DNA from 3 places in the Streptomyces sp. NPDC046203 genome. Region 2 is predicted to be linked to each of the others. Evidence: riboswitches for the same ligand, from Rfam matches in the RefSeq annotation. Region 2 holds a riboswitch; each other region holds the start of a gene.

Region 1 (9,894 bases), on a different contig from region 2:
CCGTCAGGACCAGGACGGTGACGTGCCGCCGGACCTCGTTCGCGTCGAACGTGGTCTCCTGATGCACCACGTACGACTTGACGGCCTCGCCGCCGACGGCGGACTCCACCGCCTCGGCCACGAGGGCCGGGTAATAGCCGCTGCGCTCGATCGCCGTGCGCAGCCCCTGGGTCGTCGTACCGGTCTTCGCCATGGACTCCATCCTAATCCGTGGGCAAGGACGGCTTGGCCCGCCGGACGGGCGGCCGGGGCCGTTCGGCGGCGCGAGGGCTGTGACTTCCGACTCCCCGCCGGGCGTGTGGGGGCAAACCGGGCTCGGTCGGGCGGACGCGCGCCGGTTCGCACGCCGGATCAGAAGCACGTCAGGACTACACCGGGACCACACCGAAGCCGCGCCAGGGCCTCGTCGGAACCGGAACCGGATCAGGACCGGACCAGGAGGAGGTGCGCCCCGGCGAGGGAGTCCCGGTCGGCGCGGGGTCCCGGGCGGCGGGAGTGGTCGGAGGTGGTCAGGGGCGGTCGGGAGCGGTCAGTAGGAGGGGAGGCGGCGCGGGCCGAGGTCGGTGACGGGCGAGGGCGGGGGCGGGGCCAGGCGGACGCTGGCACCGAGCACGGACAGACCGCGCGGGGCGACGACGACGGGTTCGAGGGAGAGGGCGACGACCTCGGGGTGGTCGTCGACGAGCCGGGAGACGCGCAGCAGCAGCTCTTCGAGGGCGGCGGTGTCGACGGGCGCCGAGCCGCGCCAGCCGAAGAGGAGGGGCGCGGTCCGGATGGAGCGGACGAGGTCGGCGGCGTCCCGGTCGGTGGCGGGGACCAGCCGGTGGGACATGTCGCCGAGGAGTTCGGAGGGGGCGCCGGCCAGGCCGAAGGAGAGGACGGCGCCGACGGCGGGGTCGATGGCGGCGCGGACGACGGTGTCGACCCCGCGCGGGACCATCGCCTGTACGACCGGCTGGAGCTCCTCGGGCTTGCCGAGGGCCTCGGTGAGTTCGGCATATGCCGTACGCAGCTGGCCCTCGGTGGCCAGGTCGAGCCGTACGCCGCCGAGGTCGGGGCGGTGGCGCAGATGGGGCGCGGTGGTCTTGAGGGCGACCGGGAAGCCGAGGCGGGCGGCGGCCCGGACGGCCTCGTCGGGGCCGGGGGCGGGCAGGGTCGGCAGGACCCGGATCCCGTAGCGGCCGAGAAGGTCGACGGTCTCGTCGCCGTCGAGGGTGACCCCGCGCGCGTGGGCGTCGCGCTCGCGCAGGACGCGGGCGATGAAGTCGGCGGCGCCGGGTTCGTCGATCCGGTCGAACTCGGGAACCCGGCCGGGGTCGGCGGCGGACCGGCGACGCCAGTCGGCGTAGCGGACGGCCTCGGCGAGGGCGCGCACGGCGCGTTCGGCGGCGGGGTACGCGGGGATGGCGCCGGGTACGGCGACCGGTTCCGCGGTGTCCTGCGGCCCGGCCGATTCCGGGGTGGCCGGTTCCGGGGTAGCCGGTTCCGGGGTAGCCGGTTCCCGGCCCGCGACCCGCGAGGCGGCCGGAACCGGTGGGGCGGCGGGGGCCGGCGGGACTGCCGGGGCGGATGGCACGGCAGGGGCGGGCGACACGGCGAGGGCCGCCAGGGCCGCCGTGGGGTCCGTCGGCCGGCCGGCGCTGGGCCGCGTACGGGTGGCCGCGGACAGGGCCTCCGCCAGCGCGCCCATCTCCACATGCACGACGACGACCGGCTTCGCGGGGCCGGGTGCGGCGGCGACGGCCGAGCGCAGGGCCGCGGCCAGCACATCGACGCCGCCGGACGCGGCGGCACCGCCCGGCGTACCGGCCTCGCCGCCCGTCGCGCCGGCCGTTCCGCCGATACCGTCCTCGCCCACGCGCGGTATGGCCGTGACGACCACCGCGTCGCAGCCGTCGTCGGCGAGGGCCGCCGCGAGCGCGGCGCGGAAGCCGTCCGGGGTGGCGCCGGTCGTCAGGTCGAGGGGCCGCTGTGGACGCAGCCCCTCGGTGAGGCAGGCATCGTAGGCCAGCAGACCCAGCGATTCGGAGTTGCCGAGGATGGCGACCCGGGGGCCGGCCGGCAGCGGCTGGTCGGCGAGGAGCAGACCGGTGTCGACGAGTTCGGTGATGGTGTCGACGCGGATGACTCCGGCCTGCCGCAGTAGCGCGGAGACGGTGGCGTACGGAACCCGGGTGACCGGGACCCGGTGTCCGGGCGGGGCGCTGCCGCTGTGCCGGGCCCCCTTGACCACGACCACGGGCTTGACGGCGGCGGTCCGGCGGGCGAGCCGGGTGAACTTGCGCGGGTTTCCGATCGACTCCAGGTACAACAGGACGACATCGGTGGCGGGGTCGTCGTACCAGTGCTGGAGCAGGTCGTTGCCGGAGACATCGGCGCGGTTCCCGGCGGAGATGAAGGAGGAGACGCCCGCGCCGTGCCGGTGCAGACCGGCGAGCAGAGCGATGCCGATGGCACCGGACTGGGCGAAGAGACCGATCCGGCCGGCGGCGGGCATCTGCGGGGCGAGCGAGGCGTTCAGCCGGACGGACTCGGCCGTATTGATGATCCCGAAGGCGTTGGGACCGATGATCCGCATGCCGTACGAGCGGGCCTGGCGCACCAGGGCGCGCTGGCGTTCACGGCCCTCGGCGCCGCTCTCCGCGTATCCGGCGGACAGGACGACCAGTCCGCGTACGCCGTGCTCGCCGCAGTCGGCGACGGCCGCGGGCACCTGGTCGGCGGGGACGGTGACGACGGCGAGGTCGACCGGCTCGCCGATGTCGGCGAGCCGGCGGCAGGCCGGAGCGCCCTCCAGGGTGTGCGGCCCCTCCCCCAGGTTCTTGTTCACGGCGTGGACGGTGCCCCGGTAGCCGGCGGCGACGAGGTTGCGCAGCACGGTCCGGCCGACCCCGCCGGGCGCGCGGCCGACGCCGATCACCGCGACCGAGCCGGGGGCGAGCAGCCGCTGGACGGAGCGGGACTCGGCGCGCTGTTCGCGGGCGCGCTGCACGGCCAGGGAGCGGTCGGTCGGCTCCAAGTCGAGGTGGAGGCGGACCGAGCCGTCCTCGAAGCTGCGCTTCTGGGTGTAGCCGGCGTCCGTGAAGACCTTGATCATCTTGGTGTTGGCGGGCAGCACCTCGGCGGCGAACCGGCGGATCCCGCGCTCGCGGGCGACGGCCGCGATGTGTTCCAGCAGGGCGGAGGCGACCCCGCGGCCCTGGTGGGCGTCCTGGACGAGGAAGGCGACCTCGGCCTCGTCGGCGGGCGCCGAGGCGGGCCGCCCGTCGGGGGCGATGCGGTCGTAGCGGACGGTGGCGATGAAGTCGTCGCCCACGGTGGCGGCGAGCCCGACCCGGTCCACGAAGTCGTGGTGGGTGAACCGGTGGACGTCCTTGGCGGACAGCCGGGGGTAGGGCGCGAAGAAGCGGTAGTACTTCGACTCGTCCGACACATGCTCGTAGAAGCCGACCAGCCGGTCGGCGTCGTCGGCGGTGATGGGGCGGATGCGCGCGGTGCCGCCGTCCCGCAGGACCACGTCCGCCTCCCAGTGGTCGGGGTAGGCGTGTTCCGGCTGTGCGGGCTGTTCCGACGCGCTCTGCATGGGGAAAGACTACGACCGGCGCGGGGCCGTGACACGAGTGGTGACACGGGTCGCGGCGGAGCCGTGGCACCGGTCGCGCGGCGGGCGGGCGCCGGGCACTGTGGGGAGGGCCGGACGGGGCACCCCAGGGGCTGCCCGGCGGTTCTAGGCCGGGTCTCCCGCCACCCGTGAGAGACTGGTCTAGACAACCGCTGAGAGTTGAAGGGCAACCACTATGGCTGAGCGCCGCGTCAACGTCGGCTGGGCCGAGGGCCTGCACGCCCGCCCCGCCTCCATCTTCGTCCGTGCCACCACGGCCTCCGGCATCCCCGTGACGATCGCCAAGGCCGACGGCAGCCCGGTCAACGCCGCGTCCATGCTCGCGGTGCTCGGCCTGGGCGCCCAGGGCGGCGAGGAGATCGTGCTCGCCTCGGACGCCGAGGGCGCCGAGATCGCGCTCGACCGCCTCGCGAAGCTGGTCGCCGAGGGCCTCGAAGAGCTGCCCGAGACCGTCTGACCCGTCCGCCGCCACCCCGCCGTCACCCGACGACAGTCCGACGACAGTCCGGCGGCGGTTCGGCTGTTCAGCGATTCAGCGACGAGAGCCGCGCCCCTCCAGCTCCTCCGGAGGGACGCGGCTCTTCGCATGTCCGCGCCCAGCGCGCCACGCCCCGTGCGCACCCCACGCACCGCGCCCCCGGCACCGCGCCCCCGCGCACACCGAAGCCCCGGCTCCTTCGAGCCGGGGCTTCGTCACGTGGTGCGCCGCGCGCGATCGCGGGATGCGATCATCCGCCGGGCTGTCCGGGGGCGACCGTCAGACGGCCACGCCGCGGGCCCGCAGGTACGAGATCGGGTTGATGTCCGTGCCGTACTCCGCACCGGTGCGGGCCTCGAAGTGGAGGTGCGGGCCGGTGGAGTTTCCGGAGGATCCGGAGATGCCGATCAGCTCGCCCGGGGTGACCTTCTGGCCGACGTACACGCGCAGGGCGGAGAGATGGCCGTACTGGGTGTACGTGCCGTCGTTCATCCGGATGACGATGTTGTTGCCGTACGCGCCGCCCCAGCCGGCCTCGACGACGGTGCCCGAGCCGACCGAGACGACCGTGGTGCCGTACGCGGCGTGGAAGTCGATACCGGAGTGGTGGCCGGAGGACCACAGCGCGCCGCCGGTCTGGTAGCCGGTGGAGACGTACGAGCCGGCAACGGGGAGCTGGAAGGAGGCGAGGCGCTTGCGCTCGGCGTCACGGGCCGCGCGCTCCTTGGCCTCGCGGATCTCCTTGACGCGCTGCTCGGCCTTGCGCTTCGCCTCGGCGGCGGCCTTGGCGCGGGCGGCGGCCTGGTAGGCCTGCTTCTCCTGGGCGGCGGCCTGGGCGTCGACGTGCTTGGCGAGGGACTCCTCGGTGACCACCCGGGTGAGGCCGGTGTCCTCCAGGGAGCCGTCCTCGGTGTCGGCGGCGAGCGCCGGAGAGGCCAGAGAGCCGATGACGCCGGCACCGGCGAGGGTCGCCGCGCCGGCGATGCCCGCGCCGCGGCGCGCCATCCGGCTCGGAGCACGATGCTTCCCGGTGGCACGGGTGAACGCCATGAAAAGGCTGGTCCTTTCCTTCCCTCTCGCCTACCGGGTTAGCTGACGGGTTCGGAGCAGGAAGGTCTCCTACGGGCCCCTCCGCGAGAGCGAAGGCGTCCGATTCACCCCAGGGGACGTGAGGGGTCCCCGGCTCCCCAGGCTCGCGCCTGACGGGGACTCGGCGATGGCTGCCCGGTGCCGCGGACGCGGCGTCGTACAGGGGCGGACAGCCGCATCGACGCTAGGCCGATCATCTGTCCATCGCCAAACAGAGGCGCCTCATTGTTATTCATGCCACAGGGCATTCGACCTCACAGGCCATCAATTCGGACATAGGGAAGGACCCTGACGAACCGGGTCGTCAGGGTCCTTCCCTCAGCCGTCCACACCGTCGGCCCGGCCGAGCCCGCGGGATCGGCCGGGCCGGCCGGGTCAGGTCGGGTCAGGTCGGTCGGGTGAGTCGGTCGGCCGCTCAGCCGGTGACGACCGTCACCTCGCCGATCCCGAGGGCCCGCACCGGCTCCTCGATCTGTGCCGCGTCACCGACGAGCACGGTGACCAGCCGGTCCACCGGGAAGGCGTTGACCACGGCGGCCGTGGCCTCGACCGTGCCGGTCTCGGCCAGGCGCGCGTACAACTGCCCCTGGTAGTCGTCCGGGAGGTGCTGCTCGACCTGGTCGGCGAGCGTGCCCGCGACGGAGGCCGCCATCTCGTACTTGAGCGGGGCCACCCCCACCAGGTTCTGCACGGCCACATCGCGCTCGGCGTCCGTCAGACCCTCGGCGGCCAGGGTGCGCAGCACCTTCCACAGGTCGTCGAGGGCCGGGCCGGTGTTCGGCGTGTCGACCGAGCCGGTGATGGCCAGCATCGAGGCACCGTGGCCCTCGGCGTCGGAACGCACCACCTGGCCGAAGGCACGTACCCCGTAGGTGTAGCCCTTCTCCTCGCGCAGGACGCGGTCGAGCCGGGAGGTGAGGGTGCCGCCGAGGCAGTACGTGCCGAGCACCTGGGCCGGCCAGACCTGGTCGTGGCGGTCGGCGCCGATACGGCCGATGAGCAGCTGCGTCTGAACGGCGCCGGGTCGGTCCACGATGACGACCCGTCCGGTGTCGTCGGCCGTGATGCCCCGCATGGGACGCGGCGCGGCGGGCGCCCCGGTCCACGCGCCCAGGGTCTCGGCGAGCAGCTTGTCCAGGTCGACCCCGGTCAGGTCGCCGACGACCACGACGGTGGCGGCGGCGGGCCGCAGGTGCGCGTCGTAGAAGGCGCGCACGGCGGCGGCGTCGATCGCCTCCACCGTCTCCTCGGTGCCCTGGCGCGGCCGGGACAGGCGCGTACCGGCCGGGAACAGCTCCTTGGAGAGCTGCTTGGCCGCCCGGCGGGCCGGGTTGGCCGCCTCGTGCGGGATCTCGTCGAGCCGGTTGCGCACCAGGCGCTCGATCTCGGACTCGGCGAACGCGGGCGCGATCAGGGCCTCGGCGAGCAGGCCGAGCGCCTTGGGCAGCCGGGAGACCGGGACCTCCAGGGAGACCCGTACGCCGGGGTGGTCGGCGTGCGCGTCGAGAGTGGCGCCGCAGCGCTCCAGCTCGGCGGCGAACTCCTCGGCGGAGCGCTGGTCGGTGCCCTCGGACAGGGCCCGGGCCATGATCGTGGCCACGCCGTCCAGGCCCTCGGGCTCGGCCTCCAGCGGGGCGTCGAGGGACACCTCGACGGCCACCACCTGCTGGCCGGGGCGGTGGCAGCGCAGCACGGTCATCCCGTTGCCGAGCGTGCCGCGCTCCGGGGCCGGGAAGGCCCAGGGCTTGGCGAGGCCCGGCTGGGGCTGCGGGTGGAACGTCATGGTTGCCAAAGACGCGGCGGCCTCGGTCACTGGTCCGCTCCCTCTTCCTCGTCGCTGTCGCTGTCGTCGGCGCCGTCGGCCGTCACCGGCTCGTAGACCAGGACGGCGCGGTTGTCCGGGCGCAGTCGCGCCTGGGCGACCTCCCGGACCTCCTCGGCGGTGACGTCGAGGACCCGGTGCACGGCGGTGAGCGCGAGCTGCGGGTCGCCGAACAGCACCGCGTACCGGCACAGTTCGTCGGCGCGGCCGGCGACCGTGCCGAGCCGGTCCAGCCACTCGCGCTCCAGCTGGGCCTGGGCGCGCTCCATCTCCTCGGGCGTCGGGCCCTCGGCGGCGAAACGGGCCAGCTCCTCGTCGACGGCCTTCTCGATCGCCGGGACCTCGACACCGCCGGATGCCTTGACGTCCAGCCAGCCGAGCGAGGGCGCGCCGGCCAGCCGCAGCAGGCCGAAGCCCGCGGCGACGGCCGTGCGGTCGCGGCGGACCAGCCGGTTGTGGAGACGGGAGGACTCCCCGCCGCCCAGGATGGTCAGGGCCACGTCGGCCGCGTCGGACTCCCGCGTGCCGTCGTGGGGCAGCCGGTAGGCGGCCATCAGCGCACGCGCCGGGACCTCCTCCTCGACTACCTCGCGCAGCTGCCCGCCGATGACGTCCGGCAGCGAGCCGTCGCGGGGCGCGGGCTTGCCGTCGTGGCCGGCGATGGAGCCGAAGTACTTCTCGACCCAGGCCAGGGTCTGCTCCGGGTCGATGTCGCCGACGATGGAGAGCACCGCGTTGTTCGGCGCGTAGTACGTGCGGAAGAAGCTCCGCGCGTCCTCGAGGGTGGCCGCGTCCAGGTCGGCCATCGAGCCGATCGGGGTGTGGTGGTACGGGTGGCCCTCGGGGTACGCGAGGGCGGTCAGGCGCTCGAACGCGGTGCCGTACGGCACGTTGTCGTAGCGCTGGCGGCGCTCGTTCTTGACGACGTCGCGCTGGTTCTCCATGGACTCGTCGTCCAGGGCCGCGAGCAGCGAGCCCATGCGGTCGGCCTCCAGCCAGAGCGCGAGCTCCAGCTGGTGCGCGGGCATGGTCTCGAAGTAGTTGGTCCGCTCGAAGCTCGTCGTACCGTTGAGCGAGCCGCCGGCGCCCTGCACCAGTTCGAAGTGGCCGTTCCCCTTCACCTGGCCCGAGCCCTGGAACATCAGGTGCTCGAAGAGGTGGGCGAGTCCGGTGCGGCCCTCGACCTCGTGGCGCGAACCGACGTCGTACCAGAGGCAGACCGCGGCGACCGGGGTCAGGTGGTCCTCGGAGAGCACCACCCGCAGGCCGTTGGCCAGCCGGTGCTCGGTCGCAGTCAGGCCGCCGGAGCCGGCCTCGGCCTCAGCCGTGTGACCCATGGGCATGTACGTCCCTTCGATCGCGATCGGGAAAAAGTCCTGCCACTGTATGCAAGCGCGCCGCCACCTCGCGAAGTTCCCGTACCTCTCGGATGTCCCTCTTCCGGGTCGCGGTCGGCATTGTCCGTGGCACGGTCCACAATGGTCGGCGTCAGATCAGCCCATGTTGGTGAAGGAGCCGCAGCCGCGATGGCCCGCCGCAGCACGAAGACACCGCCGCCGGACGAAGCGTTCGAGGAGCGAATCCTCGACATCGATGTCGTCGACGAGATGCAGGGTTCCTTCCTCGAGTACGCGTACTCGGTGATCTACTCCCGTGCGCTGCCCGACGCCCGCGACGGCATGAAGCCGGTGCAGCGCCGCATCGTCTACCAGATGAGCGAGATGGGCCTGCGGCCCGAGCGCGGCTTCGTGAAGTGCGCGCGCGTGGTCGGCGAAGTCATGGGCAAGCTCCACCCGCACGGCGACGCGTCGATCTACGACGCGATGGTCCGCATGGCACAGCCGTTCTCCATGCGGCTGCCCCTCGTCGACGGCCACGGCAACTTCGGTTCGCTCGGCAACGACGACCCGCCGGCCGCCATGCGGTACACCGAGTCGAAGATGGCCCCGGCCGCACTCCTGATGACGGAGTCCATCGACGAGGACACCGTCGACTTCGCCCCGAACTACGACGGCCAGGAGCAGGAGCCGGTCGCGCTGCCTGCCGCGTACCCGAACCTGCTGGTCAACGGCGCCTCGGGAATCGCGGTCGGCATGGCGACCAACATGCCCCCGCACAACCTGGGCGAGGTGATCGCGGCCGCCCGGCACCTGATCCGCCACCCGAACGCGGACCTCGACGCGCTGATGCGCTTCGTGCCCGGACCGGACCTGCCGACCGGCGGCCGGATCGTCGGCCTCGCCGGCATCCGGGACGCCTACGAGTCGGGCCGAGGCACCTTCAAGATCCGCGCGACGACCACCATCGAGACCGTGACGGCGCGCCGCAAGGGCATCGTCGTCACCGAACTCCCCTTCACGGTCGGCCCCGAGAAGGTCATCTCCAAGATCAAGGACCTGGTCGGCTCGAAGAAGCTCCAGGGCATCGCCGACGTCAAGGACCTCACCGACCGCAACCACGGCCTGCGCCTGGTCATCGAGGTGAAGAACGGCTTCGTGCCGGAGGCCGTCCTGGAGCAGCTGTACAAGCTGACGCCCATGGAGGAGTCCTTCGGCATCAACAACGTGGCGCTGGTCGACGGCCAGCCGCTCACACTGGGCCTGCGGGAACTGCTGCAGGTCTACCTCGACCACCGCTTCGCCGTGGTCCGGCGCCGCTCCGAGTTCCGCCGCGCCAAGCGGCAGAGCCGGCTGCACCTGGTCGAGGGCCTGCTCGTCGCGCTGCTCGACATCGACGAGGTCATCCGGCTCATCCGCGAGAGCGACAACTCGGCGGAGGCCAAGCAGCGTCTGATGGAGCGCTTCTCGCTCAGCGAGATCCAGACGCAGTACATCCTCGACACCCCGCTGCGCCGGCTCACCAAGTTCGACCGGCTGGAGCTGG
Region 2 (9,894 bases):
GAGCCGGCCCCGGCCGCCGGGGCCTTTGACGCCACGGGGGTGCCCGGGGCCGGGCCGGCGCGGGCCCCGGACGGGGCTCCTCGGGCCGGGGCGGCCGGCGGGGGAGACCCCGCCGCCGTACCGCCGCTGGTCGTCGCCTGCGCGCTCGGCATCGAGAAGCTGGCCCTGCGCAGCGGCGGCCGGGGCGGCGCGCCCGCCGCGCTGACCGTCGTCCGTACCGGCATGGGGCCGGCGCACGCGCGCCGGACCGTCGCCCGGGTCCTGGGCCGTGAGCCCTGGCGGGACGCGGCGGTCATCGCCTCCGGCTTCTGCGCGGGCCTGGCCCCCGGGATGCACCCCGGCGACGTCGTCGTCGCCGAGGAGACCCGCGACGCCGACGGCGCCACGCCCTGCGACGGCACCGCGCTGCTCGTGGCGGCCCTCACCCGGGCGCTGCCCGGCCGTACCGTCCACACCGGCCCGCTGACCGGCTCCGACCACGTGGTGCGCGGCCCCGAGCGGGCCGCGCTGCGGGCCGGCGGCGCCCTCGCCGTCGACATGGAGTCGGCCGCCACCCTGCGGACGGCGCTCTCGGCCGGTCCGCGCCCGGTTGCGGCCGTACGGGTGGTCGTGGACGCTCCAGAGCATGAACTGGTCAGGATCGGCACGGTGCGCGGGGGAATATCGGCGTTCCGCGTGCTCCGTGCCGTCCTTCCCGCGTTTGTCGAATGGCACCGTTCGTTACTGCTTCCCAGGAGGTGAGCGAGACATGGCCATGCCGCTCCGTCAGTCCATCAGGGTCGGTACCTATCTCTTCGAACAGAAGCTCCGCAAGCGGGAGAGGTTTCCGCTGATCGTCGAACTGGAGCCGCTGTTCGCCTGCAATCTCAAGTGCGAGGGGTGCGGCAAGATCCAGCACCCGGCGGGCGTCCTCAAGCAGCGGATGCCGGTCGCCCAGGCGGTCGGTGCCGTCCTGGAGTCCGGGGCGCCGATGGTGTCGATCGCCGGCGGCGAACCTCTGATGCACCCTCAGATCGACGAGATCGTGCGTCAGTTGGTGGCCAGGAGGAAGTACGTCTTCCTGTGCACCAACGCCATGCTGCTGCGCAAGAAGCTGGACAAGTTCACCCCGTCCCCGTACTTCGCCTTCGCCGTGCACATCGACGGCCTGCGCGAGCGGCACGACGAATCCGTCGCGAAGGAGGGCGTGTTCGACGAGGCGGTGGCGGCCATCAAGGAGGCCAAGCGGCGCGGCTTCCGGGTCACCACCAACTCGACCTTCTTCAACACCGACACCCCGCAGACCGTCATCGAGGTGCTCAACTACCTCAACGACGACCTCCAGGTCGACGAGATGATGATCTCGCCCGCCTATGCCTACGAGAAGGCCCCCGACCAGGAGCACTTCCTCGGGGTCGAGCAGACCCGGGAGCTCTTCAGGAAGGCGTTCGCGGGCGGCAACCGGCGCCGCTGGCGGCTCAACCACTCCCCGCTCTTCCTGGACTTCCTGGAAGGCAAGGCGGACTTCCCGTGCACCGCGTGGGCGATCCCCAACTACTCCCTCTTCGGCTGGCAGCGCCCCTGCTATCTGATGAGCGACGGCTACGTCCCCACGTACCGCGAACTCGTCGAGGACACCGACTGGGACAAGTACGGCCGGGGCCGCGACCCGCGCTGCGCCAACTGCATGGCGCACTGCGGCTACGAGCCCACCGCCGTCCTCGCCACCATGGGCTCCCTCAAGGAGTCGCTGCGCGCGGTCCGCGAGACGGTCACCGGGAACGGCCCGGCATGACCGAGGAGTTCGACCTGCGGGCGCTGCTCGCCGCGCGCGGCGGCGAGCGCTACGAGCTGCACGCCCGCCACCTCAACCACCAACTGCCCCGCATGCTCCACACCATAGGGTTCGACAAGGTGTACGAGCGGGCCGAGGGGGCCCACTTCTGGGACGCCGACGGCAACGAGTACCTGGACATGCTGGCCGGCTTCGGCGTCATGGGGCTCGGCCGGCACCACCCGGTCGTCCGCAAGGCGCTGCACGACGTCCTCGACGCCGGCCTCGCCGACCTCACCCGCTTCGACTGCCCGCCGCTGCCCGGCCTCCTCGCCGAGCGGCTGCTGGCCCACAGCCCCCATCTCGACCGGGTGTTCTTCGGCAACAGCGGCACCGAGGCCGTCGAGACCGCCCTCAAGTTCGCCCGGTACGCCACCGGGCGGCCGAGGATCGTCTACTGCGCGCACGCCTTCCACGGGCTCACCACCGGCTCCCTGTCCGTCAACGGGGAGCCGGGCTTCCGGGACGGCTTCGCCCCGCTCCTGCCCGACACGGCGATCGAGCTCGGCGACCTCGACGCCCTGGAGCGCGAGCTGCGCAAGGGCGACGTGGCCGGCTTCGTCCTGGAACCCATCCAGGGCAAGGGCGTCCACGCCGCCCCGCCCGGCTTCCTGCGCGCCGCCCAGGAACTGCTGCACCGGCACGGCGCCCTGCTCATCGCCGACGAGGTGCAGACCGGCCTCGGCCGGACCGGCGACTTCTATGCCCACCAGCACGAGGAGGGTGTCGAGCCCGACCTGATCTGTGTCGCCAAGGCCCTCTCGGGCGGCTATGTGCCCGTCGGCGCCACGATCGGCAAGGACTGGATCTTCAAGAAGGTCTACTCCTCGATGGACCGGGTCCTCGTCCACTCGGCCAGCTTCGGCTCCAACGCGCAGGCCATGGCCGCCGGGCTCGCCGTGCTCTCCGTCATGGAGTCCGAGGACACCGTCGCGCACGTCCGCCGCACCGGCGACCTGCTCGCCTCCCGGCTGCGGGAGCTCGTACCCCGCTACGAACTCCTCAAGGAGATCCGCGGCCGAGGACTGATGATCGGCATCGAGTTCGGCCGCCCGACCTCGCTCGGGCTGCGCGGCCGCTGGGCCATGCTCCAGGCGGCCCGCAAGGGGCTCTTCGCGCAGATGGTCGTGGTGCCGCTGCTCCAGCGCCACCGCATCCTCACACAGGTGTCCGGCGACCATCTGGAAGTGATCAAGCTGCTCCCGCCGCTGATCATCGACGAGAAGGACGTCGACCGCTTCGTCACCGCCTTCACCGCGGTCATGGACGACGCGCACGGGGGCGGCGGGCTCCTGTGGGACTTCGGGAAGACCCTGGTCAAACAGGCTGTGTCGGCCTCGTAGGGCCGGCTGCGGGGCTGCGTGCCCGCAGAGTCGTCGGGAGCCGCCGGGTGCGGGAGAAGCCGCTCCCGTGAGGGTTTGCCTCTGAGGCAAGAAATTTGCCTCAGAGGCACGATCCTGGCCCAATGGAGGCATGGACCACGTTACCGACGTCCTGCAGGACGTCGCCCCGCAGCTGCGGGCCCTGCGGCGCCGCCGGGGGCTCACGCTGGAGGGCGCCGCCCAACGGGCCGGGCTCTCGCCGGCTCACCTCTCCCGACTGGAGACGGGGAACCGGCAGCCCTCGCTGCCCATGCTGCTCTCCCTCTCCCGTATCTACGGTACGACGGTCTCCGAACTGCTGGGCGAGACGCTGCCCGAGCGCGACCCGATCGTCCGGGCCGGCCGCTCCGATCCCGTCGAGGCCGACGGCTGGATCTACCGCCAGGCCGGAGCCGCCGGGCGCGCCATGCAGTGCCTGCGCGTCCACATCCCCTTCGCCACCAGCGCCGACATCGTCCGGATGCACCCCGGCGAGGAGTGGATCCACGTCCTGGAGGGACGGGTCAGGCTCGCGCTCGGCGACACGGTGCACGTTCTCGATCCTGGGGACAGCGCCCACTACGACTCGCTCACCCCGCACCGGGTCGGCGCCGCCACCCAGGCAGGGGCCGAGCTGATGTTCGTCCACACCCTGATCCAGAGCCCCGCCGCCGAGCTGTGCCTCGGCAACGGGACTCCGCACAGCCGCTGAGCCCCCAGAAAGGATTCGACATGTCCGACAAGTCCGTACCGGTCACCGGTGAAGAGCGTGGTGGCGGCAAGTTCCCCAAGGGGCTCGTGCTCCGTCTCTTCGCCTACCTCATCGCGGGTCACCTGTTCGCCGGCTTCCTCTACCTGCTCTTCGAGATGGGCGGCGGCCAGTAACACGGCGGCAGGCGAAGCGGTCTCGGCGGCCGGCCCCCGGCCGACCGCCCCAGGCCCAGCCCCCTACGCTTCCGTGAGCAGCCGCTCTCGCAGCCGCTCACGGGTTTCCGGGGCCAGTCCCAGGCCCGTCAGGAGATACGCGTCGACCGACCCCCAGGTCGACTCGATCGCCTCGAACCCGGCGCGCAGATACTCCACCCGCGCGTCGAAGAGCGGGGCCAGCAGCTCCATCACCTCCGGAGACATCCCGTCCGGGGCGGTGGGGCTGCGCTTCATCCGGTAGCGCCGGTGCGGGGCGTTGGACTTCAGATAGTCCGCCTCGATCGCCTCCCGCTCGACCCCCACCGCCAGCAGGGATATCGCGATCGCGAGCCCCGCCCGGTCCTTCCCCGCCGCGCAGTGCATCAGCGCCGGAACGCTGTCCCCGGCCATCGTGTGCAGGATCCGGCTGTGCTCGGCGGTCCGCTCGACGATCATCCTCCGGTACGAGCGGGTCATCCGCCCCGCCGCCTGGCCCTCGCCCAGGACCTCCCGCAGCCGCGCCAGTTCGCCGGAGCGCACCAGCTTCCAGAAGTCCTTGCCGTCGGCGGGGTCGCTGAGCGGGATGCTCACGTTCGTCACCCCGGGCAGTGCCACGTCCGGCCCCTCCAGGCGCCGGTCGGCGTCATTGCGGAGGTCGAACACCGTATGCAGGGACAGGGCGGTGAGGAAGGCCGCGTCCTCGGTGGTGGCGTGCGCCAGATGGCCGCTGCGGAACAGCCGCCCGGTGCGGACGGCCCGGCCGTCCGCGGTCGGCAGCCCGCCCAGGTCACGGAAGTTGCGTACGCCGGTGAGCTCGGGCTCGGTCGTCGCTTGCGTCACGGTCGCTCCTGCTCTCGGGATCGGTTTTCCGGCATCATCCCGGTGCCCGCTTCACGGTGCACCCCTCGGGGCACCGGTGGGCGATCTGCCCGAATTAGCGGGTTCGATATAACGCGCCCTGATTGCTGGGGGGATGGGCGCCGGGGCGTGAGCAGCGTCATAAACATGACGGACCGTGGTGGAGCGTCCTTTTCAATTCCCTTTCACGGAAAGCCAATCGATGGGGCGTCATCGATGCGGCGTGGCCGGAATGCGGGCCCGGCGCGCCGTGATCATGGGGAAAAGGAATAAGGCGGCTTGTTCCCGCCGACACGGCTCGTCTAGCGTCGCGTTCCATCCGGACGGACCGCCGAATCCTGCCGCCGCCCGGAATCCGCACTCACCCGTACCCGGCAGGAGCGGGGGACCCAGGTTTTACGCCGGTTCCTCGGCGCCCGAAATGAAAAGGCGCGCCACGAAGGACGGCTCGGGGTGAAGTCGCGTGAACGCGCGGCCGGACATCTCCCGTCCGAACCCGACAGCTCACCTCGCAGGCGACGGAGAGGAATGCCGTCATGCCCGCGAAGGGTAAGCACCGCCGCCGCAAGGCCCGCCCGTTCGGCCGTGGAATAGTCGCCGCGAGCGCCGGCGGGGCCGTCGTCGCGCTGCCGCTGATCGGCGCGACCGGCGCCCATGCCGCCGAACGGGCCGTTCCGGCCGCGACGCCCCGACAGGTTCCCGTTGCCACTCCGGCGTCCGTCCCGGCATCGGTCCCGGCCACCGCCCCCGGTGGCGGCGCGAGCGCGTACACCGTGGTGCCCGGCGACCACCTGTCCAAGATCGCCGCGGAGCACCGGCTGGCCGGCGGCTGGCACCGGCTCTACCACGACAACCGCCAGGTGGTCGGCGAGAACCCGTCGCTGATCTTCCCGGGCATGAAGCTCGTCCTCGGCGCTCCGCACACCGGCCAGGCCGCCGCTGCCCCGAAGATCGCCACCCCGAAGATCGCCACCCCGAGGGCCGCCGCCTCGCAGAGCGTCGGGCGGAGCGCCGACGGCGTGTCCACCGCCTCCGCTTCCGCCTCCGCCTCCGCTTCGCGTGGTGCCGAGCGCGTCACCGCGTCGGCCGCCGGTGCCTCCACCCAGGCGTCCACGCCGGCCCCCACGGTCTCGGTGTCGGCCTCGTCCCCGGCTTCGGCCTCGTCCCCGGCGTCCGCCGCCGTGTCCACCGGCACTGCGGCCTCGGTCCCGGCCGGTTCGACCGCCTCCTCTGGCGCGACTGCCTCCTCCGGCTGGGTCGCCCCCGTCAGCGGCGGCACCTCCACCCCGTACCGCGCCTCCGGCTCGATGTGGTCCTCCGGCTACCACACCGGTGTCGACTTCATGGCGGCCACCGGCACCACCGTTCGCGCCGTCGGCCCCGGCACCGTCTACTCCGCCGGCTGGGGCGGCTCCTACGGCAACCAGGTCGTGATCAAGCACGCCGACGGCACCTACTCGCAGTACGCCCACCTCTCCTCGATCACCGTTTCCGCAGGCCAGGCCGTCTCCGGTGGCCAGCAGATCGGCCTGTCCGGCGCGACCGGCAATGTGACCGGCCCGCACCTGCACTTCGAGATGCGCACCGGGCCGGACTACGGCTCCGACATCGACCCGCTGGCCGCCCTGCGGCAGCACGGCGTCGCCGTCTGACCCGTCCGACCCGGCCGTCCCGAAACGGCGGAAAGGCCCTCCGAGCCCGCCCGTGAAGCAGGCCCCGTAACCGGCCCCCGGCGCACCCGCGCCGGGGGCCGGACGCGTATTCCGATTTGGTCGAATCTTTATCGGTGGCATATATCACCCGCCGTCAACCCCTCCTTACGGTCGCGTAGGTCACATCCGTCCGGCAAAGATGTGCTCCCGTGGCAGACGATTCGACAACACGAGACATGAACGCAATCGGGTCGTACGCGGCTATCGGTGACAGTTTCACGGAGGGCGTCGGAGACCCCGGGCCCGACGGGACATTCGTCGGCTGGGCGGACCGTTTCGCGGTCCTGCTGGCCGACCGGCTGCCGGAGCACGACGACTTCCGCTACGCGAATCTGGCCGTACGGGGGCGCCTGCTCGACCAGATTGTCGCGGAACAGATCCCGCGGGCGAAGGAACTCGCCCCCGACCTGGTGACCATCTGCGCCGGCGGCAACGACATCATCCGCCCCGGCACGGACCCCGACGACGTTGCCGAGCGCTTCGAGAGCGCCATCGCCGACCTGAGCTCCGCCGTCGGCACCATCATGGTGGCGACCGGCTTCGACACCCGCGACGTGCCGCTGCTCAAGCACCTGCGCGGCAAGATCGCCACGTACAACGGGCACGTACGGGCCATCGCCGACCGCTACGGCTGCCCGGTGCTCGACCTGTGGTCGCTGCGGTCCGTCCAGGACCGCCGCGCCTGGGACGACGACCGGCTGCACCTCTCGCCCGAGGGGCACACCCGGGTCGCGCTGCGCGCCGCCCAGGTCCTCGGCATGCCGGTGCCGGCCGACCCCGAGCAGGTCTGGCCGCCGCTGCCGCCGCGCGGCACCCTGGAAGTCCGCAAGGACGACATGCACTGGGCGAAGGAGTACCTCGTCCCGTGGATCGGCCGGCGGCTGCGCGGCGAGAGCTCCGGCGACAACGTCGAGGCCAAGCGCCCCGACCTGCTGCCGCTGTAGCGGACCGGACCAGCGCCGGACCGGCCCCGGCACTCGCACCGGCCTTGCCCCCTGTACGCGTGGGGCGGGGCCGGTGCCGTCGTGTCCGGGGGCGCGACGAGGGTGCGGCGGGGGGTGCGACGGGGGCGCTTCGCACGCCGGCGGGACAATCGGCTCATGACATCTTCCGCATCGCAGTCCCGTGGTCCCGCCGGCCGTGACGCCGAGGAGCGGGGTTACCTCCTGGACAACGCCCGGGCCGAGGCGGGCGTCCGCTTCGGCGCGCTCGGCGCGCTGTTCGACCCGTCGACCTTCCGGCACATCGAGCGGCTGGGGATCGCCCCGGGCTGGCGCTGCTGGGAGGTCGGGGCCGGCGGTACGACCGTGGTGGACTGGCTGGCAGACCGGGTCGGTCCGGACGGCCGGGTGGTGGCGACCGACATCGACACCTCCTGGGCCGCCGGCGCGGCGTCCGGCGTCGAGGTGCTGCGGCACGACGTGGGCGCGGACGAGCCGCCCGGCGACGGCTTCGACCTGATCCACGCGCGGCTGGTGCTGGTGCACGTCGCCGACCGGGACCGGGCCCTCGCCGCGATGGCCGGGGCACTGCGCCCCGGCGGGTGGCTCCTCCTGGAGGACGCCGATCCGGCGGCTCAGCCGCTGATCTGTCTCGACGAGTACGGTCCCGAGCAGGCCCTCGCCAACAAACTGCGCACCGGTTTCCGGAAGCTGCTCGCCGAGCGCGGCGCCGACCTCGCGTACGGCCGCCGGCTGCCCCGGCTGCTGCGCGAGGCGGGCCTTGCGGACGTCGCCGCCGACGCGTACTTCCCGATCACGGCGCCCGCCTGTGACGTACTGGAGGCGGCGACGGTCCGGCATGTGCGCGACCGGCTCCTCGCGGCGGGTCTGGCCACCGAGGACGAGATCGAGCGGCACCTCGCGAACGTCGAGGCGGGTCGTCTCGACCTCGCGACCTCGCCGATGATCTCCGCCTGGGGCCGCCGCCCCTGAGCACGGGCCGGCCCGCCGGTCCCTGTTCGTCCCGTCCCGGCGGTCCCCGGCCGGTCCGGCGGCGGCGCGGGCCGGGGGAGCAGGGGTCAGGGGTCGACGAGCTGACCGACGACCTTGGCCAGCAGGAAGCCGGCGGTGTTGGCGTCGGCGCTGACGGTGATCGCCGTGCCGCCGGACACGTACATGCGGACCGGGGAGCCGAATTGGTGATTGCGCGCGACCCCGAGAGCGCCGCCGTAGTTCAGCGGGCTCGACGCGAAGTGGAGGGGGAGCTGGACCTGCTGGGTGCCGCCGTCCGAAGCCCAGAGCTCGTCCATGGTGTCGTTCTGGCCGATGGCCGCGTAACCGGACAGGTGCTCGACGATCAGCAGCTTGCCGGCCGGAACGGGGTCCATCACCACGGAGACCCGGGTGGTGGGGGCCCCGCGGTTGTCCTGGTACTTCACCGCGGACCATGGCTGGATACCCATGCTGAGCGCCTTCCGGTCCTGGGGCCCGAAGCGGTCTTCCGGCCCCGCTGCGCGCATGCTCGCACCGGTTGCCGTTCCGCGCGGTTTCATCCGGCACGCGAAGCCCGAAGATCACACGAAGGGATCCCGGGGGATCGGCGCGGATGCCCCCGGAACGCGGGCCGGGCCGGCCCTCGGACTCGCCGGCCCGCCCGAAGTTTCGTCGAAGCGGGATCCCGGCGGGCGGGGCGGGGCGGGTTCCCGGGTTACGCGTCCGGTGTCCCCGCGCGAGTCGACGAGCCCGCCGCGCCGTTCCGGGGCAGCGCGGCGAGGCCCAGTTCGCGGGCCAGGGCGGCGTCCGCCCACGTCACCATGGTGGTGCGGGGGAGCGCGCCGGGGTACGAGGTCATCTGGACGGCCAGGCCGTCCAGGAACGCGGTCAGCCGCCAGGCCGCGGCGACCGGGTCCGGGCACGGGAATTCCCCGGCCGTCACCCCCTGCCCGATGACCGCCGCGAGCTCCTCTTTCCAGGCCCGGTCGAGCGCGCCCGCGACCTCGCGCAGGGCCGGTTCGCGCGGGCCCGCGGCCCAGCCCTCGATCCACAGACGCCAGCCGTCGGCCCGGCCGGTCGGGGTGTACCAGCGGACTGCGGCGCGCAGCCGCCGGACCGCCGTGGTGCGCCGCCCGAGCAGGGTGCGCAGCCGGGCCAGGTCCTCCTCGGCGGCGTGCGCGAAGGCCGCGGCGACCAGCTGTTCCTTGGTCGGGAAGTGGTACAGGACAAGGGCGTTGCTGACCCCGAGCTCGGCGGCGACATCGGCGATCCGGACCGCCGTGACACCCCGGGCCCCGATCTGGACGGCG
Region 3 (9,894 bases), on a different contig from region 2:
GGAAGAGCCGGGAGACGACCTGATCTCCGGACTCATCCGCGCCTCGGACCACGGCGAGCACCTGACCGAGAACGAGGCCGCCGCCATGGCCTTCATCCTTCTCTTCGCCGGCTTCGAGACCACCGTCAACCTCATCGGCAACGGCGTCTACGCGCTGCTGCGCGACCCCGGGCAGCGCACCCGCCTCCAGGACTCGCTCGCCGCGGGGGAGACCGGCCTGCTGGAGACCGGGATCGAGGAGCTGCTGCGGTACGACGGGCCGGTCGAGCTCGCGACCTGGCGCTTCGCGACCCAGCCGCTGACCATCGGCGGGCAGGAGATCCCGGCCGGCGACCCGGTCCTCGTCGTCCTCGCCGCCGCCGACCGCGACCCGGCCCGCTTCGACCAGCCGGACACCCTGGACCTCGCCCGGCGCGACAACCAGCACCTGGGATACGGCCACGGCATCCACTACTGCCTGGGCGCGCCGCTGGCCCGGCTGGAGGGCCAGACGGCGCTCGCGACGCTCCTGACCCGGCTGCCCGACCTGAAGCTCGGCGCCGATCCGGCCGAGCTGCGCTGGCGCGGCGGGCTCATCATGCGTGGCCTGCGGACCCTTCCCGTGGAGTTCACCCCGGCCCCTCGGCGCCACGAAAGCTGACGACAGGTCAAAAATGTGATGTTCGCGTGATCTGCGGTGCATCGACTTGTGACGCCCGTTCGAATGCGGCTACGTTCACCCGCAGTCCACGCCGTCACGCGAAAGGCACTCCGCATGCGCTCCGGGAACGGACGTCACCGTCGACCTCGCCAGGCCCCCGCTATCGTCGTCGCCGCGGGAGTGACCGGATCGGCCCTGGCCCTGCCCCTGCTCGCCACCGGGTCCGCTTCCGCCGCCGATGCCCAGACCTGGGACCGGGTCGCCGAGTGCGAGTCGGGTGGCGCGTGGAGCGCCAACTTCGGCAACGGTCTCTACGGCGGGCTCCAGTTCACCCAGGACGGCTGGGAGCGGCACGGCGGTCTCGCCTACGCGCCCAGCGCCGACCTGGCCAGCCGGGCCCAGCAGATAGCCATCGCCGAGAAGGCGTTCGCCGCCGGCGACACCCAGTGGGACACCTGCGCCCCGATCGCCGGGCTCCAGCACGACGGCAAGGCGCCCGCCGTCGACCCGGGCTCCGGCCCGCTGCCCAGCGCGTCGCACTCTCCCGTCGCCGAGTCGAACCGCACCGACGGCCTGCCGTCCGAGGCCGGCCAGAGCAACGGCAGTCAGGGCAACGGCAACCAGGGCAACGGCAGTCAGGGCAACAACGGCCAGGGCAACCAGGGCAACGGAAACCAGGGCGACCAGTCCGGTCACGGCCAGAACGGCAACCAGGCCAACCAGGGGAACGGTCAGAACGGCCACGGCCAGGGCGGCCAGAGCGGTCAGGCCGGTCAGGGTGACCCGTTCGGCCAGTCGCAGGGCAACCAGGGGAACCAGGGCAACCAGGGCGACCAGGGTGGTTACGGGCAGGGCACCGGCCCGGCCGCACCCGGCGGCTCCGTGGACTCGTACCCGGGCGGGATGGCCACTCCGGCCACCCCCGACGCCTCCGCCGCCCCGGCCACCCCGGCGCCGGCGGCCACTCCCTTCGGCCCGATCGCGCCGGGCGTCTCGCTCCCGCAGGCGCCGACCGGCCTCCTCGCCATTCCCGGCGTCCTCCAGCTGCCCGGCCTCCCGGGCGCGCCCACGACCCCGGCCGCTCCCGCGGCTCCGGCCGCCCCGGACACGTCCGTGACGCCGGGTCTGCCGACCGCGCCCGGGACGGCCACCCCGGGTCAGACAACGGGGCAGAGTCAGAGCCACGGCCAGGGCCAGGGCCAGAGCGACAGCAAGGGCAAGCACCGGGGTGACGCCGCGCCGGAAGGTACGGACGGCTCGGACGCCGCGCGTGAAGCGGGACGGCACGCCGCCCCGGCCGGCAGTGACACCGACGCTGCCGATGCCGCCGAGGGCGCGAAGGGCGCGAAGGGCGGCGAAGGCGGCGCCGCCAAGAGCGAGGTCGTGGCCGGAAACGCCGTCACGGCGGACAAGGCGGACGAATACACCGTCAGACCGGGAGACAGTCTGACGGAGATCGCACGGCGTACGGGCCTCGTGGGTGGCTGGTCCGCGCTCTACGACGCCAACAAGAAGGAGCTCGGCTCCGACCCTGACCTCATCGTCCCTGGTCAGAGCCTCAAGCTGGGGTCGCAGAACTCCTCGTCCGACGAGTAGTCAGGGGCTGAATGTCCGTAATGCCGCAGTGAGACATGGATCTCTCTTGCCGAACGGGCGTGCGGCCGTCGTGGGCTGTGATCGAATCGCCCCTCACCTGCACAAACACCCCCTGACGGGGAGCAAGTAGGGGCGATTTTTCCGGGTTGATGGGCTTTGATCTTCTCCCCGGTCTGTGTCTACGGTCAGGACCGCTCGCCACCGCGGGCCCCGTCGGGCGGTACGCCGAATCCTGCCGCCGGCCGATGGGAACAGTCGTCGCGTCATGCGCCGAAGGCAGGAGCGGGGGACCCAAGGTAAGCGCCGGGCCCGGCCGTTGAAACAGACGGCCGACGACCGGCTTGGGGTGGAGCCGCGTGCAAGGACACGCGGCCGGACAACTCACAGGTCCGAACCCGACAGCTCACCTCGTAGGCGTCGGTGAGGAGAATCTCCATGCTGTTTTCCGGCAAGGGCAAACGCCGTCGTCCCTCCAAGGCCACCCGTGTCCTCACGCTGACGAGCGTCGCGGGCGTCGCCGTCGCCGCCCCGCTGATGGCCGCGGGCAACGCCTCCGCCGCCACCGCCGCCGAGTGGGACCGCGTCGCGCAGTGCGAGTCCGGTGGCAACTGGTCCATCAACACCGGCAACGGTTACTACGGCGGCCTCCAGTTCTCCGCGTCCACCTGGGCGGCGTACGGCGGCACCTCCTACGCCTCGCGCGCCGACCTGGCCTCGAAGACCCAGCAGATAGCCGTCGCCGAGAAGGTCCTGGCGGGCCAGGGCAAGGGCGCGTGGCCGAGCTGCGGCGTGGGCCTCTCCGGCGCCGCGTACTCGGGCTCCGCCTCGTCGTCGTCCTCTTCGTCGGCCGCCTCGTCTTCGTCTTCTTCCTCGGCGGGCTCGTCGTCTTCGGCGGCCTCTTCCTCCTCCTCTTCCTCGTCCTCGGCGAGCAAGAGCACCGGCTCCTCCGCCGGCTCGGCCACCGGTTCCATGACCGCGCCGCAGCGCTCCACCGAGCAGCCGACCACCCGCGGCACCCAGCGCCAGGCCCCGCAGGCCGCTCCGCAGGACGCCGCCAAGAAGACCGTCACCACCCCGACCGGCAAGAAGGTCAAGAAGGGCGACGGCGAGTACAAGGTCGTCTCCGGCGACACCCTCAGCAAGATCGCCAAGGAGAACGGCGTCAAGGGCGGCTGGCAGCAGCTGTTCAAGCTGAACAAGGACATCGTCGAGAACGCCGACCTGATCTACCCGGGCCAGCAGCTCCACCTGAAGTGAGCCGCGCGCTCGTGTGAGCCCCCACCTCTCACGAGCGGCACCTCGCGCGGGTTCGGCGACTGTCCCCCGTGGTGACCCCGTGACCGTCCCCGACCGGCCCGGAGCGCGTGCTCCGGGCCGGTCGCGGTTCGCGGCCGTGGCGCATGGCCGCAGTTCGTGGGTTGGGGCGCACGGCCGTGGTTCGCGGTTCGCGGTCGCGGGTCGCGGGTCGTGTTCGTCGGTCACGCCGTTTTCGCGCTCCCCGAGCCGCTCATCGGTCCGATTCCGGGTCCGCCCGTCGCTTTCCTCCGGATCCATACCGATGAGTAACCCAGGGGATTCGTCCCCATGTGCATGCCCCCGGGTCCTTTTTCGTCTTAGGGGGCGGGCGCCCGGTGGCCGTCGCCACCGCGCCGGTTAGGCTCTTGTCGCAAGGCGAACGAGACCTTGCGCATGCGTCACACTCAGCGTCACATCCCAGAAGGAGATGCTCGTGCCGTCCATCGACGTCGTCGTAGCCCGGGAAATCCTGGACTCCCGAGGCAACCCCACCGTCGAGGTCGAGGTCGGCCTCGACGACGGCAGCACGGGTCGTGCTGCCGTTCCGTCCGGCGCCTCCACCGGTGCGTTCGAGGCCCTGGAGCTTCGCGACGGTGACCCCAACCGCTACCAGGGCAAGGGTGTCGAGAAGGCCGTCCTCGCGGTCATCGAGCAGATCGGCCCGGAGCTCGTCGGCTACGACGCCACCGAGCAGCGCCTGATCGACCAGGCCATGTTCGACCTGGACGCGACCCCGGACAAGTCCTCGCTCGGCGCCAACGCCATCCTCGGCGTCTCCCTCGCCGTCGCGCACGCCGCCTCCGAGGCGTCGGACCTGCCGCTCTTCCGCTACCTCGGCGGCCCGAACGCGCACCTGCTGCCCGTTCCGATGATGAACATCCTGAACGGCGGCTCGCACGCCGACTCCAATGTGGACATCCAGGAGTTCATGATCGCGCCGATCGGCGCGGAGTCCTTCTCCGAGGCCCTGCGCTGGGGCACCGAGGTCTACCACACCCTCAAGAAGGTCCTGAAGGACAAGGGTCTGTCGACCGGCCTCGGCGACGAGGGCGGCTTCGCCCCGAACCTGGGCTCCAACCGCGAGGCCCTCGACCTCATCCTCGAGGCCATCAAGCAGGCCGGTTACGTGCCCGGCAAGGACATCGCGCTCGCGCTCGACTGCGCCGCCTCCGAGTTCTACAAGGACGGCGTGTACGAGTTCGAGGGCAAGTCCCGCTCGGCCGCCGAGATGACCGAGTACTACGAGGAGCTGGTCGCGGCCTACCCGCTGGTCTCCATCGAGGACCCGCTGTTCGAGGACGACTGGGCCGGCTGGAAGGTCATCACCGACAAGCTCGGCGCCAAGGTCCAGCTCGTGGGCGACGACCTGTTCGTCACCAACCCGGAGCGTCTGGCCCGCGGCATCGAGGAGGGCTCCGCCAACGCCCTCCTGGTCAAGGTCAACCAGATCGGTTCGCTGACCGAGACCCTGGACGCCGTCGAGCTGGCCCAGCGCAGCGGCTTCAAGTGCATGATGTCCCACCGCTCCGGCGAGACCGAGGACGTCACCATCGCCGACCTGGCCGTCGCCACCAACTGCGGCCAGATCAAGACCGGTGCCCCGGCCCGCTCCGAGCGCGTCGCCAAGTACAACCAGCTGCTGCGCATCGAGGAGATCCTCGACGACGCCGCGGTCTACGCCGGCCGCAGCGCCTTCCCGCGCTACAAGGGCTGACACCCGGGCGGGCCCGCGCCCGGCGCGGGTGATCTCCCGTCAGGGCCGATCCGCGTCAGGGCCGGTCCCCGGCAGGGGCGATTCCCGGCAGGGCCGATCCGCGTGAGGGCCGGTCCCCGACGCGGGTGATCTTCCTGCCGGGGCCGATCCCTCGCCGGGGCCGATGTCCCGCCAGGGCCGATCTTCGGCTCGCCGCTTCCGTCCGTCCCCGCACCCGGTCCCGTACCGTGTGCGGGGACGTACGTTTGACCGGCACGTGCCGCCGCCGCACCGCGCCGACACGCGCGCGTGCGTGTGGTGGTCGTACCAGCGCATGGCGGACCGCGACGGATGGCGCGACGTTTAGCGCGACGTATGGCGCGACGGATGGCGCGACGGATGGGGAGACGCAGGACATGGCCGTGAAGGACCGGGACCGGTTCTCGACCGCGACCCGGATCAGGCTGCTCGGCGAGCAGACCGCCGCCCGTGTCTACCGTTCCCAGACCCGCCGCCAGGACCGCCGCTCCCGGCTCACGGGGCGCGCCGCGTTCCTCGCGCTCGTCGTCTGTTCCATGGTGGTGGCGCTCGCGTACCCGATGCGGAGCTACGTCTCCCAGCAGGGCGAGATCGCCGACCAGCGGCAGAAGGCGGCCGAGGCCGCCCGCCGCGTCGAGCAGCTGCGCGACGAGAAGGCCCGCCTCCAGGACCCCGCGTACATCCGCCGGCTGGCCCGTGAGCACCTGCACTACGTACGGCCCGGCGAGACGGCCTTCACCGTGAACGACCCCGAGGCGGACAGCCGGCCGCGTTCGGACCGGGGGGCGGAAGACCAGCCCTGGTACGACAATCTGTGGGACGGCGTGGACAACGCCGACCGCCACTGACCCCCGTCCCCCCCACCCCACCGCACCCCCGCTCCTTATTCTTTTCCCCCCACTCCCACCTACTTCAGCAAGGCAGACCGAGGCAGACATGGACACGCCCCCTCCGCAGACCGAGAGCACCGAGCCCACCGCCGCGGACATCGCCGCGTTCGAGGCCCAGCTCGGCCGGCCGCCCCGCGGCCTGCGCGCCATCGCGCACCGCTGCCCCTGCGGCAACCCGGACGTCGTCGAGACCGCGCCCCGGCTCCCCGACGGCACCCCGTTCCCGACCACGTACTACCTGACCTGCCCGCGCGCCGCCTCCGCCATCGGCACCCTGGAGGCCAACGGCGTGATGAAGGAGATGCAGGCCCGGCTCGCCACCGACCCGGAGCTGGCCGCCGCGTACCGCGCCGCGCACGAGGACTACATCGCGCGCCGTGACGCCATCGAGGTCCTGGAGGGCTTCCCGAGCGCCGGCGGCATGCCCGACCGGGTCAAGTGCCTGCACGTGCTCGTCGGCCACTCCCTGGTGGCGGGCCCGGGTGTGAACCCATTCGGCGACGAGGCCCTGGCGATGCTGCCCGAGTGGTGGGCGAAGGGCCCGTGCGTCACCCCGTGCGTGGAGAAGAACCAGCAGGCCGAGCAGGCCGAGCAGGGCGAGAAGAGCGGCCAGGCCGAGTCGAGCAGCCAGACCGAGCAGGGCGAGAAGAGCGGGGAGGGGTCCGCGGAATGACCCGGGTCGCCGGAATCGACTGCGGTACGAACTCCATCCGCCTCCTCGTCGCGGACGTCCACCCGGAGACGGGCGAGCTGATCGAGCTGGACCGGCGGATGACCATCGTCCGGCTCGGGCAGGGCGTCGACCGGACGGGCCGGCTCGCGCCCGAGGCGCTGGAGCGGACCTTCGCCGCCTGCCGTGAGTACGCGGCGGTCATCGAGGAGCTGGGCGCCGAGCGGATCCGCTTCGTGGCCACCTCCGCCTCGCGCGACGCCGAGAACCGGGACGACTTCGTCCGCGGCGTCGTCGGGATCCTGGGCGTCGAGCCCGAGGTCATCACCGGCGACCAGGAGGCCGAGTTCTCCTTCACCGGCGCCACCGGCGAGCTGCCCGGCGACGACCGGCGGCTGGTCGTGGACATCGGCGGCGGCTCCACCGAGTTCGTGGTCGGCGTCCGGCACGTGGAGGCCGCCCGGTCCGTGGACATCGGCTGCGTACGGCTGACCGAACGCCATGTGCGCACCGACCCGCCGGCCGCCGACGAGATCGCCGCGATCCGCGCCGACGTCCGGGCCGCGATGGACCTGGCCGCCGAGAAGGTGCCGCTGGGCGAGGCCGAGACCCTGGTCGGGCTCGCGGGCTCGGTCACCACGGTGGCCGCGATCGCGCTGGGCCTGCCGGAGTACGACTCCACCAAGGTCCACCACGCCCGGATCTCCCGTGCCCAGGTCGACGAGGTGGTCACCCGGCTGCTCGGCTCGACCCACGACGAGCGGGCCGCGATCCCGGTCATCCACTCGGGCCGGGTCGACGTGATCGTCGCGGGCGCGGTCGTCCTCGCCGAGATCATGGAGCGCACGGGCGCCGCCGAGGTGGTCGTCAGCGAGCACGACATCCTCGACGGAATCGCGCTCTCGGTGGCGTAGGCGTAGGCGTAGGAGACGGAGTAGGCGGCGGGCGTCCCGGCGGGTGGCCGGCGGGACCGTCCCCGGGGCTGCCGGAGGGGTCGGACCGGGGGTCCTTCGTGGACATCCGGCCCCGCCCCACTCGTCTCACCAGAGTCCCCCCGCCCCACCATGTGATCCCGCTATCCGTCACATAGCGGTCGGCTATGACTGCCTGTGAGGGGCTTGCGAGGGGGTCGAAACAGGCCCGGAAGGGGCCCGCGAGGGCCCTTTGGTGACGTCCTGTCGAAAAGGTTCGTGAAGTTCTTCACAAGAGAAAGGCCCCCGAAAGGGCCCTGTAGGTGCCTCTGGAGGGACTTTGGTCCCATTCGGGGGGTGCCCACGGTCCTTTCGCAGGCGCGCGCAGGCATTCGCTCATTGATTCCATCGTGTGAACGCGCCCTGTCGTTCAGCGTGAAGGAACGGCCTCCAGGCCAGTTCACAAGGGGTGCCCAACGTCCAACCGGAGCCCCCGGTTCCTTTGCTGGATCATGACATCCGTCACGTGGGCGGCGGAGTGTAGCAGAGGTACCCGGCAACCTTGTGAAGGGGCGCACGAGGTACCCCCTCCCGCGGGGTGGATACTCGATGCCATGAGCACCACGGAGCGTCCCAGGATCCTCGTAGTAGGCGGCGGGTACGTAGGACTGTACGCAGCTCGGCGCATCCTGAAGAAGATGCGCTACGGCGAGGCGACCGTCACGGTCGTCGACCCCCGGTCGTACATGACCTACCAGCCCTTCCTCCCCGAAGCCGCCGCCGGCAGCATCTCGCCGCGCCACGTCGTCGTCCCGCTGCGACGCGTCGTGCGTGGAGCCGAGGTGCTCACCGGCCGGGTCACCACCATCGACCAGGACCGCAAGGTCGCGACGATCGCGCCGCTCGTCGGCGAGGCGTACGAGCTGCCGTTCGACTACCTGGTCATCTCGATGGGTGCCGTCTCCCGTACCTTCCCGATCCCCGGCCTCGCCGAGCAGGGCATCGGTATGAAGGGCATCGAGGAGGCCATCGGCCTGCGCAACCACGTCCTCGAGCAGCTCGACAAGGCCGACTCGACGACCGACGAGGAGATCCGCCGCAAGGCGCTCACCTTCGTCTTCGTCGGTGGCGGTTTCGCCGGTGCCGAGACGATCGGCGAGGTCGAGGACATGGTCCGCGACGCCGCGAAGTACTACACCAACGTGAAGCGCGAGGACATGCGCTTCGTGCTGGTCGACGCCGCGGACAAGATCCTTCCCGAGGTCGGCCCCAAGCTCGGCCAGTACGGCAAGGAGCACCTGGAGAGCCGGGGCATCGAGATCTACCTCCAGACCTCGATGGACTCCTGCGTCGACGGTCACGTCGTGCTGAAGAACGGCCTTGAGGTCGACGCCAACACGATCGTGTGGACCGCCGGTGTGAAGCCGAACCCGGCGCTCGCCCGCTTCGGTCTGCCGCTCGGCCCCCGCGGCCACGTGGACACCTCCGAGAAGCTCCAGGTCCAGGGCATGGACTACGTCTGGGCCGCCGGCGACAACGCCCAGGTTCCGGACATGGTCGGCCGCGACGCCGGCAACCCGAACGCCTGGTGCCCGCCGAACGCGCAGCACGCCCTGCGTCAGGCCAAGGTCCTCGGCGACAACGTCGTGTCCGGCATGCGCGGCTTCCCGCAGAAGGAGTACCGCCACGCCAACAAGGGCGCCGTCGCGGGTCTCGGCCTGCACAAGGGCGTCGCGATGATCGTCATGGGCAAGATGAAGATCAAGCTCAAGGGCCGTCTCGCCTGGTACATGCACCGTGGCTACCACGGCATGGCGATGCCGACCTTCAACCGCAAGATCCGCATCTTCGCCGACTGGACCCTGGGCATGTTCCTCAAGCGTGAGGTCGTCTCCCTCGGTGCCATGGAGACGCCGCGCGAGGAGTTCTACGAGGCGGCCAAGCCCGCCCCGAAGCCGGCCGCCCCGGCGCAGGAGCCCGCCAAGGCTTCCTGACCCGGGAGCTTGCGCGCGGGTACCGGCGTACCGGCGCGCACCGCACCTGAGCAGGGTCTGAGCAGGATCCGCAGGATCCAGCACAGCACCTCGTAGTACCCGTAGTACCCCCGAAAGGGCCGTCCGCCATCCGTGGTGCGGGCGGCCCTTTCGTTTGCCCTTTCG

What was found. Region 2 has a riboswitch for cyclic di-AMP ahead of ABZ990_RS05005 (peptidoglycan DD-metalloendopeptidase family protein). Riboswitches for the same ligand answer to the same signal wherever they lie in the genome.
Region 1: linked by a shared signal. The riboswitch ahead of ABZ990_RS02000 (M23 family metallopeptidase) and the one ahead of ABZ990_RS05005 (peptidoglycan DD-metalloendopeptidase family protein) in region 2 are both predicted to bind cyclic di-AMP.
Region 3: linked by a shared signal. The riboswitch ahead of ABZ990_RS16635 (transglycosylase family protein) and the one ahead of ABZ990_RS05005 (peptidoglycan DD-metalloendopeptidase family protein) in region 2 are both predicted to bind cyclic di-AMP.

Annotation. Positions count from the first base shown of each region.
Region 1 is NZ_JBEYZX010000002.1:33,078-42,971, reverse strand. Features, by position in the region: gene ABZ990_RS02015 (DUF5998 family protein) at 1-202, opposite strand, end outside; gene ABZ990_RS02010 (GNAT family N-acetyltransferase) at 530-3,583, opposite strand; gene ABZ990_RS02005 (HPr family phosphocarrier protein) at 3,798-4,079, shown strand; gene ABZ990_RS02000 (M23 family metallopeptidase) at 4,380-5,150, opposite strand; cyclic di-AMP (ydaO/yuaA leader) riboswitch at 5,163-5,326, opposite strand; gene ABZ990_RS01995 (pitrilysin family protein) at 5,605-7,002, opposite strand; gene ABZ990_RS01990 (pitrilysin family protein) at 6,999-8,348, opposite strand; gene ABZ990_RS01985 (DNA topoisomerase IV subunit A) at 8,538-9,894, shown strand, end outside.
Region 2 is NZ_JBEYZX010000004.1:114,800-124,693, reverse strand. Features, by position in the region: gene ABZ990_RS05035 (1-hydroxy-2-methyl-2-butenyl 4-diphosphate reductase) at 1-741, shown strand, start outside; gene hpnH (adenosyl-hopene transferase HpnH) at 749-1,774, shown strand; gene ABZ990_RS05025 (aspartate aminotransferase family protein) at 1,771-3,156, shown strand; gene ABZ990_RS05020 (helix-turn-helix domain-containing protein) at 3,287-3,886, shown strand; gene ABZ990_RS05015 (DUF6126 family protein) at 3,907-4,059, shown strand; gene ABZ990_RS05010 (tyrosine-protein phosphatase) at 4,123-4,920, opposite strand; cyclic di-AMP (ydaO/yuaA leader) riboswitch at 5,291-5,469, shown strand; gene ABZ990_RS05005 (peptidoglycan DD-metalloendopeptidase family protein) at 5,475-6,590, shown strand; gene ABZ990_RS05000 (SGNH/GDSL hydrolase family protein) at 6,827-7,594, shown strand; gene ABZ990_RS04995 (methyltransferase domain-containing protein) at 7,751-8,584, shown strand; gene ABZ990_RS04990 (hypothetical protein) at 8,671-9,054, opposite strand; gene ABZ990_RS04985 (TetR/AcrR family transcriptional regulator) at 9,300-9,894, opposite strand, start outside.
Region 3 is NZ_JBEYZX010000019.1:53,599-63,492, forward strand. Features, by position in the region: gene ABZ990_RS16625 (cytochrome P450) at 1-640, shown strand, start outside; gene ABZ990_RS16630 (transglycosylase family protein) at 821-2,236, shown strand; cyclic di-AMP (ydaO/yuaA leader) riboswitch at 2,495-2,668, shown strand; gene ABZ990_RS16635 (transglycosylase family protein) at 2,672-3,493, shown strand; gene eno (phosphopyruvate hydratase) at 3,966-5,246, shown strand; gene ABZ990_RS16645 (septum formation initiator family protein) at 5,642-6,112, shown strand; gene ABZ990_RS16650 (DUF501 domain-containing protein) at 6,201-6,827, shown strand; gene ABZ990_RS16655 (Ppx/GppA phosphatase family protein) at 6,824-7,738, shown strand; gene ABZ990_RS16660 (NAD(P)/FAD-dependent oxidoreductase) at 8,350-9,729, shown strand.